Regions from separate parts of the Pseudaquabacterium prasiolae genome, predicted to be linked through region 4. Evidence: predicted binding sites of a transcription regulator. Region 4 holds the regulator's gene; each other region holds the start of a gene.
What was found. Region 4 encodes FNR, which switches genes on or off when oxygen is low (the NO sensors DNR and NnrR bind a similar motif). Its sites were predicted from a motif close to TTGATNNNNATCAA; they were not measured.
Positions count from the first base shown of each region.

Region 1: a site for FNR is predicted at 942-955, ahead of cyoA (ubiquinol oxidase subunit II). Genes of this name have one in related genera too.
Region 2: a site for FNR is predicted at 1,338-1,351, ahead of N4G63_RS08050 (DUF2189 domain-containing protein). Genes of this name have one in related genera too.
Region 3: a site for FNR is predicted at 1,060-1,073, ahead of N4G63_RS02220 (TraR/DksA family transcriptional regulator). Genes of this name have one in related genera too.

Region 1 is NZ_JAOCQD020000001.1:2,780,209-2,782,403, forward strand. It holds gene N4G63_RS11910 (MFS transporter) at 1-809, opposite strand, end outside; gene cyoA (ubiquinol oxidase subunit II) at 1,030-2,115, shown strand; gene cyoB (cytochrome o ubiquinol oxidase subunit I) at 2,115-2,195, shown strand, end outside.
Region 2 is NZ_JAOCQD020000001.1:1,845,595-1,847,789, forward strand. It holds gene N4G63_RS08040 ([protein-PII] uridylyltransferase) at 1-180, shown strand, start outside; gene mnmH (tRNA 2-selenouridine(34) synthase MnmH) at 202-1,257, shown strand; gene N4G63_RS08050 (DUF2189 domain-containing protein) at 1,391-2,179, shown strand.
Region 3 is NZ_JAOCQD020000001.1:552,997-555,191, reverse strand. It holds gene N4G63_RS02225 (NAD(P)/FAD-dependent oxidoreductase) at 1-1,000, opposite strand, end outside; gene N4G63_RS02220 (TraR/DksA family transcriptional regulator) at 1,121-1,510, shown strand; gene N4G63_RS02215 (hypothetical protein) at 1,597-1,977, shown strand; gene N4G63_RS02210 (PAS domain-containing sensor histidine kinase) at 2,008-2,195, opposite strand, start outside.
Region 4 is NZ_JAOCQD020000001.1:2,051,131-2,053,325, reverse strand. It holds gene N4G63_RS08945 (hypothetical protein) at 1-190, shown strand, start outside; gene N4G63_RS08940 (hypothetical protein) at 211-498, shown strand; gene fnr (fumarate/nitrate reduction transcriptional regulator Fnr) at 517-1,260, opposite strand; gene hemN (oxygen-independent coproporphyrinogen III oxidase) at 1,430-2,195, shown strand, end outside.

The DNA of each region.
Region 1 (2,195 bases), 730 kb from region 4:
GCGGCAAAGGCGCCCACCGCCAGCGTGCGGCCGCCGCCGTCGCCCTGCAGCAGCTCGCGCAGATCGCAGGGTTCGAGCTCGTTGCGGCGCAGCGCGTCGGCGTAGTCGTCGTCCAGCACCAGCTGCAGGCGCGCAAACAGCGCCACCACGTTGAGCGCAAAGGCCACGAAGAACGGAAACCGCCAGCCCCAGGCCAGAAAGTCTTCGGCGCTGACATGGCCCCACAGATAGGCATACAGCGTGGCCGCCAGGCCAAAGCCCACCGGCGCGCCGATCTGGCCCAGCATGGCGTACCAGCCGCGGCGGTGGGCGGGTGCGTTCATGGCCAGCAGCGAGGGCAGGCCGTCCCAGGCGGCGCCCAGCGACAGGCCCTGCAGCAGCCGGCAGGCGGCCAGCGCCGCCACCGCGCCGCCCCAGCTGGCGCTGCTCGGCAGCAGCGCCATGGTGCAGGTGGCGGTGCCCAGGCCCAGCATGGCCAGCGTGAGCTTGGCGCCACGCCCGAAGCGCCGCTGCACCGCCATGCCGCCCAGCGTGCCCAGCGGCCGCGCCACGAAGGCCAGCGCAAACACCGTGAACGAGGCCAGCAGCGCATCCAGCCGCGCCAGCTGCGGAAAAAACAGCGCCGGAAACACCAGCACCGAGGCCAGGCCGTAGACGAAGAAGTCGAAGTATTCGGACGCCCGGCCCACCACCACGCCCACGGCGATGTCGTCGGCGGTGACCGCACCGTCGCGGTGCGGTGGCGAGGAGGGGCTGCGGCGCGGCTGGCCGCCGACGAACAGTCGGTAGAGCGGAAAGCGGTCGTACATCGGGCGGCGGTTCGGGCTGGGGTGGGGGCCGGGCTTCGGGCGGATTGCGGTGCAAGCGCCCCCGTTTGGCAAGCGCTGCAGATCAAGGCCGCTGCGCGCCCGCCGCCGGGGGTGGGACAAAGTGTCCAATCGTTGACGGCGATCAATCTAGGTAGATTCCCCGCACCCTGCCGTCTCCAGGCAGCCCCCTAGACATGTCAGCCTCATCCCACCCGACCCCCTGCGCCGCTGCGCTGCCGCCCTGGCCCTGCCGCTGGCCGGCTGCAACACCATCGTGATGAACCCCGCCGGCGACATCGCGCGCCAGCAGGCCGACCTGATCATCACCTCCACGGTGCTGATGCTGCTGATCATCGTGCCGGTGATCGTGCTGACCCTGCTGTTTGCCTGGCGCTACCGCGTGCGCCAGGCCACGGCCGGCGCCGCCGAAGCCGCCGGCGCCCGCTACGAACCCGACTGGGACCACTCCACCCGCCTGGAGCTGCTGATCTGGGGCGCGCCGCTGGCCATCATCATCGCGCTGGGCACCATCACCTGGATCAGCACCCACCAGCTCGACCCCTACCGCCCGCTGTCGCGCCTGGACGAGCAGCGCGCGCTGCCGGCCAATGTGAAGCCGCTGCAGGTGCAGGTGGTGGCACTCGACTGGAAGTGGCTGTTCGTCTACCCCGAGCAGGGCATCGCCACGGTCAACGAGCTGGTGCTGCCGGTGGACCGGCCGGTGCACTTCACGCTCACCGCGTCGACGGTGATGAACTCGTTCTACGTGCCCGCGCTGGCCGGCCAGATCTACGCCATGCCCGGCATGGCCTCGCAGCTCAATGCGGTGATCAACAAGCCCGGCACCTGGGAAGGCTTCTCGGCCAACTACAGCGGTGACGGCTTCTCGGGCATGCGCTTCGCCTTCCACGGCATGGCGCAAGCCGACTTCGCGCAATGGGTCGAGAACGCCCGCGGCGCCGGCGGCAAGCTCGACCGCGCCGCCTACCTGGCGCTCGAGAAGCCCAGCCAGCGTGACGCGGTGCGCCGCTACGCCCAGGTGGCGCCCTACCTGTTTGACGCGGTGGTCAACCGCTGCGTCGAGGCCGGCCGCATGTGCATGGCCGACATGATGGCCATCGACGCCCGCGGCGGTGCCGGCAAGGGCGGCCTGGCCGGCGTGACCCGCGCCGCCTGGCGCAACGGCCAGCAAACCGTGGTGGCCGGCCTGTGCACCCCGGCCGACCCCGAAGGCCGCGGCACCGCCCTGAGCGCGCGCAACAGCGCCACCCCGATCGACCCCACGACAGCCGCAGGCAAGCTCTGATGTCCGCCTCCTATCCCACCGAGAACCATCCGCTGCTGGGGCGCCTGAGCCTGAGCGCCCTGCCGCTGCACGAGCCCATC
Region 2 (2,195 bases), 210 kb from region 4:
CTGTATGCCATCGCCAGTGTGCTGGCGCGGCACCAGGTGAACCTGCAGCTGGCCAAGGTCACCACGCTGGGCGAGCGCGTGGAAGACACCTTCCTGGTCGATGGCCCGGCGCTGCAGCAAACCCGGCGCCAGCTGCAGATCGAGACCGAACTGCTCGACGCCATCGCGCCCAAGGCGTGAGCGCCTGAGAGTCCTTCACCCATGCCCCTGACCCTGCCCGGCACCGCCGAGGCCCTCGCCCAGCTGGCCGACTACGACGCGATCATCGACGCGCGCTCACCGGCCGAGTTTGCCGAAGACCACCTGCCCGGCGCCGTGAACTGGCCGGTGCTCGACGATGCCGAGCGTGTGCGCGTGGGCACGCTGTACGTGCAGCACTCGCCGCTGGCCGCGCGCAAGGTGGGTGCGGCGCTGGTGGCGCGCAACATCGCCAACCACCTCGACCGCTGGATCGACGACAAGCCGCGCGAATGGCGGCCGCTGGTGTACTGCTGGCGCGGCGGGCAGCGCTCGGGTGCGCTGTCCACCATCCTCGACCAGATCGGCTTTCGCACCGCCAAGCTGGCCGGCGGCTACAAGGGCTTTCGCGCGCAGGTGCGCGACGACCTCGGCCAGTGGCCGCGGCAGTTCGACTTTCGCGTGCTGGCCGGCCGCACCGGCAGCGGCAAGACCCGGCTGCTGCATGCGCTGGCCGCACAGGGCGCGCAGACGCTCGACCTGGAAGGCCTGGCCTGCCACCGCGGCTCGATCCTGGGCGGCTGGCCCAGCCGGCCGCAGCCCAGCCAGAAGCGCTTTGACACCCAGCTGTGGCAGGCGCTGGCGGCGCTCGATGCCACGCGCCCGGTGTATGTGGAAAGCGAAAGCCGCAAGATCGGCGCGCTGCAGCTGCCGGTGGCGCTGATCGAGCACATGCATGCCACCGCCCGCGTGCTGCGCGTGGAGATGCCCGACGCCGCACGCCGCGCGCTGCTGCTCGAGGACTACCAGGCCATCACCACCGAGACCGAGCGCCTGTGCAGCCTGCTCGACGGCCTGATCGAGCTGCGCGGCCGCGAGACGGTGCAGCGCTGGCAGGCGCTGGCGCGGGCCGCTGACTGGCCAGGCCTGGTCGACGCGATGATGGGCGAGCACTACGACCCGCTGTACCTGCGTTCGATGGACCGCCACTACGCCGCCTACGGCCAGGCCGACGCGGTGCTGCTGGCCGACGGCACAGGCCCCGCACTGGCCGCCGCAGCCGCCCAGCTGCTGGCCTGACCCCGCCCGCCGGCATGCCGCCCAAGGCCGCCCGGGGTCGCCCGAGGCCACCCGGGGCTGGGGCGGCTTCGGCAGCGGGCTTGCTTATCATCAAGTGTGGTCGCATGGCGCGGCCGCATCATCCGAGGCCCGCATGCCTGACAGTCCCGCCCTCATCGAGTCACGCCGCTTCGGCGTGCGCCAGATCCCGCTGCTGCGCCCGCTGGGCTGGCTGGCGCGTGGCTGGCGCGACCTGATGCGCTGCCCGCTGCCCGGCCTGCTGCACGGCCTGGCGCTGGCGCTGTTCGGCGCCATGCTGATCTGGCTGGCCGGCCAGCAGTTCTGGCTGCTGTCGGGCGCGTTCACCGGCTTCCTGCTGGTGGCACCGGTGCTGGCCACCGGCCTGTACGCGGTGAGCCGCGCGCTCGAGCGCGGCGAACGCGCCGACCTGGGCGTGGCGCTGGGCGCCTGGAAACCCGACCGCCGCTCGGGCGGCCGGCTGATCATCTTCGGCCTGCTGCTGGCCTTTGCCGGCACCGGCTGGGTGATGACCTCGGCCTCGCTGATCACCGGCTTTGCCGGCGCGCCGGTGCGCAACCCGATGGACTTTCTGCGCGTGGTGGTGCTCAGCGAGCACTCGATGCTGTTCGAGGTGTGGCTGGGCCTGGGCGCGTTTCTCGCCGCGCCGGTGTTCGCCAGCAGCGTGGTGGCCATTCCGATGCTGCTCGACCGGCCGGTCAGCGTGCTGGCCGCCGTGCTCACCAGCTGGCGCGTGGTGCAGGCGCATCCGCTGCCGATGGCGCTGTGGGCGGCCCTGCTGATGGGCCTCACCGTGCTGGGCATGGCGAGCGGCCTGCTGGGCCTGGTGGTGGTGGCGCCGTGGCTGGCGCATGCCAGCTGGCATGCCTACCGCGACATGGTCAGCCCCGACAACGGCCTTTGAACCCCAGCGCACCTCG
Region 3 (2,195 bases), 1.5 Mb from region 4:
CGAGGTCGCCCAGCAGCGCCTCGGCGGCCAGCAGGCCGGTCTCCATGGCCTTGCCGATGCCTTCGCCGGTGAAGGCATAGGTGCTGCCGGCGGCCTCGCCGGTGACCAGCAGACCCGGCCGGCTCCAGCGCGCGCCTTCGAGCGAGCAGCGCAGCGGCGCGCCCTTCAGTTCGCCCACCACGCTGCCGCCGGCCATCAGCTGCGCGGCATGCGGATGCACCTCGGTGAAGGCGCTGAACAGTTCGCGCAGGTTCACGTCCTGCATCGAGCCCTTGCCGTCCACCGCCTGGTCGTGGCTGTGGGCCAGGCCCACGCCGATGTTGAACACGCCGTCGCGGCACGGAAAGATCCAGCCATAGCCCTTGCGCAGGCGCTTGTGCCACACCACCTCGAGCGCCTGGATGCGCCCGACCATGGCCTGGTTTTTGACATAGCCGCGTAGCGCGATGCCGCTGGGCGTGTGGCGCTCGCACACGCCGGCCGCCTGCAGCGGCTTGGGTGCCGCGCCGGTGGCCAGCACCACCCAGCGTGCGCGCAGCGCCTGCCCCTCGGCCGCACCCGGGGCCTTGAGGCGGGCGCCGACCACGCGCTCGCCGGCGGCGTCGAGCAAGGGCGCCTCGAAGCGCCAGGGCGCAAAGAAGTGCGCGCCGGCACGCACGGCCGCACGCTGCAGGATGTGGTCGAGCTCGCGCCGCGGCAGCACCGCCAGGCGGCCCGGCACATCCACGCGCCCGCCACGCGGCCCGATGCAGCCCACATGCGCCACCGCCTGGGCCTGGGCCATCACCTCGTCGTGCACGCCCAGGCGCTGCAGGGCGTGGTGGGCATCGGGGATCAGGCCGTCGCCGCAGACCTTGTCGCGCGGAAAGCTCTGTTGATCCACCTGCACCACCGCCAGGCCCTGGCGCGCCAGCCACTGGGCACAGGCACTGCCGGCCGGCCCGGCGCCCACCACCAGCACATCGCAGTGCGGGGGCAGCGTCGACAGGGCGTGATTCATGGGTGGAAGGCGGTGCACAAAAGCGGTGGGAAGGACGATTGTAGGCAGGCCGATCCGGCTTGACTGGCATCAACCTGCGGGCCCCGGCCCGGTGCCACAGTGGGTTCAAGGAGAGACGCCATGAACAAGCATCTGAGCAGCCAGGATCGCGCCGCCCTGCAGGTGGCGCTGGCCATGCGCCGCGAGCAGCTGGAAACCCAGCGCCACCAGCATCTGGCCGGCCAGACCCGCGCCGAGCATGCCCGCGAGGTGCTGCTGCAGGATGGCGACGACGCGCCGCAGCGCGACGCCGACCGCGAGCTTGACCTGGCCATCGCCGACCGCGAGGTGCTGGGCCTGGCCGCCATCGACGCCGCCCTGCAGCGGCTGAGCAGCGGCCACTACGGCCTGTGCGCCGACTGCGAGGCCGCGATCCCGCTGGCCCGCCTGCAGCTCGAGCCGCAGGCCCTGCGCTGCGTGGCCTGCGAAAGCCGGCGCGAGCGCGGCCAGCCGCGCCCCGCCTCGCTGTGAGGCCGGGCCGGCTCGGCCCGCGCTCCCAGCCCCGTTTTGACAACCCGGCGCCTCGCCCTGGCAGGCACCGACACCGGAGAACCGCCATGTCCCTGTTCCACGCCGTCGTCTGGCTCGACCACCACACCGCCCAGGTGCTGCAGTTCGATGCCGATCATGTTGAAACCCACAAGGTCAGGTCCAGCAGCCGCCACACCCGCACCCACGGCAGCGGCGTGCGCACCGAGCACGAGTTTTTTGCCGATGTGTGCACCGCGCTGACCGGCATCCAGGAGGTGCTGGTGACCGGCTCGAACACCGCGCTGGCCGACTTTCGGCACTATGTGGACAAGCACCGCCCGGCGCTGGCCAAGCACATCGTCGGCTGCGAGCCGGTGGATCACCCCAGCGAGAACCAGCTGGTGGCCTATGCGCGCCAGTTCTTCCTGAAGTACGACCGCATGAACGGCACGCCCACGCCGATGTGAGCCGGCGCGGCCACGGCGGCCACGGCGGCGTCAGGCCCGCGGCAGGCGCAGTAAAAAGCGGCTGCCCTCGCCCTGCGTGGACACCACGCTCAGCTCGCCACTCATGGCCAGCACCTGGGCGCGCGCAATGCTCAGGCCCAGGCCATGGCCGGCCACGCCCAGGCGGTCGGCGCCCAGGCGGTTGAAGGGCTCGAACAAGTGCTCGGCCTGCTCGGCCG
Region 4 (2,195 bases):
GGTGTGGCTGGTGCTTGGCGGCCCCGCCGCCGTGGTGGTGGCCAGCATCTTCACCGCCGTGGTGGCCTACCGCGGCGCCGACGAGGTGCTGGTCGAGACCCCCTCGGCGCGCACGGCGCCGGTGCAGCCCACCGGCAACATGCCGGCAGTACAGGCCCGCAACCATGCCGCCACCGCGGCGCCGCGCTGAAGCGCGCGCCAGAGAAGCCCATGTCCACCGGGCGCTTCACCCTGCGGGCCCTGGCCGTGCTGTGGCCGGCCTTCCTGATGGCCGGCGTGCTGGAGATGCTGGTGTTCGCGCTGGTCGATCCGGCCACGCTGCACTGGTTTGGCGGGGCCCCGGTCGAGCTGGCACCAGCGGGCGTCTACACGCTGGCGTTTTTCGTGTTCTGGGGTGTCATCGCCACGGCAGGCGCGCTGACGCAGCTGCTGCACCAGACGGCCGATGAGCTGAACCAGGCCGAATCCGGCCCCGGCCGCCCGCGCTGGCCGGCCTGAGCAGCCGGCCGCAGTGCCTCAGCAGGCGGCGCCGTTGACCAGGCTTTGCAGCATGTCCTGGTCGATGATGCGGATCTGCCGCTGCTTGACCTCGAGAATGCCGTCGTCCTGGAACTTGCTGAAGGTGCGGCTCACCGTCTCGAGCTTCAGGCCCAGGTAGCTGCCGATCTCTTCGCGCGTCATGCGCAGGATCAGCGCCGAGGCCGAAAAGCCACGCGCCTTCAGGCGCTGGGTCAGGTTCAGCAAGAAGGCCGCCAGACGTTCCTCGGCGCGCATGCTGCCCAGCAGCAGCATCACACCATGGTCGCGCACGATCTCGCGGCTCATGATCTTGTGGAACTGGTGCTGCAGCTCGTTGAACTCGCGCGACAGGTCTTCGAGCTGGCGGTAGGGGATCACGCAGACCTGCGAATCCTCCAGCGCCACCGCATCGCAGGTGTGGTTGTCGGTGCTGATGCCGTCCAGCCCCAGCAACTCGCCGGCCATCTGGAAGCCGGTGACCTGGTCGCGCCCGTCCTCCGACGACACGCAGGTCTTGAAAAAACCGGTGCGCACCGCGTAGAGCGACTGGAACTCGTCGCCGGCCCGAAACAGCATGTCGCCCCGCTCAACGGTGCGGCGCGTGGCCACCAGGGTGTCAAGGCGCTCGAGGTTTTCGCGCGTCAGCCCCACCGGCAAGCACAGCTCACGCAGGTTGCAGCTGGAGCAGGCCACCTTGAAGGCATCGGGGCGGACCCGGTTGGCGTCGGCAGCGGCGTTCATGTCAGGCATTGTCAATGCGTCTCCGCGGTTGTTCTGGCGCAAGGTCCAGTGTCTGTGCCCTGGGGTCGTCTGACCGGGCGCAAGCATGGGATCATTGTTTTCCCCCGGCGTAAAGCGCGACTTGAGCCAGATCAAGGCCCGGTTCGGGCGCTTGGGCACAGTGCGGATCATGGATCAATCCGCCATCGACCAGGTGCCTGTGCTCACCGAAGCCATGCTGCGCCGACTGGACCGCCCCGGTCCACGCTACACGTCCTATCCCACCGCCGACCGCTTTGTCGAGGCCTTTGGTGCCGAGGCTTATGTCGGTGCGCTCGCGCAGCGCGCGTCGGGCGCCACCGTGGGCGGGGTGCCACCGCTGTCGCTGTACCTGCACATCCCGTTCTGCGAATCGGTGTGCTACTACTGCGCCTGCAACAAGGTCATCACCAAGCACCATGAGCGCGCGGCCGAGTACCTGGAGGTGCTGGCCCAGGAGGTGGCGCTGAACGTGGCCGTGCTCGGCCGCGGCCAGGCGGTGTCGCAGCTGCACCTGGGCGGCGGCACCCCCACCTTCCTGAGCGACGACGAACTCACCGGCCTGATGGCCATGCTGCGCGAGAACTTTCGCATCGCGCCGGGCGCCGAGGTGTCGATCGAGGTCGATCCACGCACCGCCTCGCCCGAGCGGCTGCGGCACTTCGCGGCGCTCGGTTTCAACCGGCTGAGCTTCGGTGTGCAGGATTTCGACGCCGCGGTGCAGCAGGCGGTGCACCGGGTGCAGCCCTTCGAATCGGTGCGAGAGCTGATGCGCGCGGCGCGCGAGATCGGCTTCGAGTCGATCAATGCCGACCTGATCTACGGCCTGCCCAAGCAGACCCCCGAGTCCTTCACCCGCACCGTGTCGCAGATCGCCGAACTGCGCCCCGACCGCATCGCGCTGTACTCGTACGCCC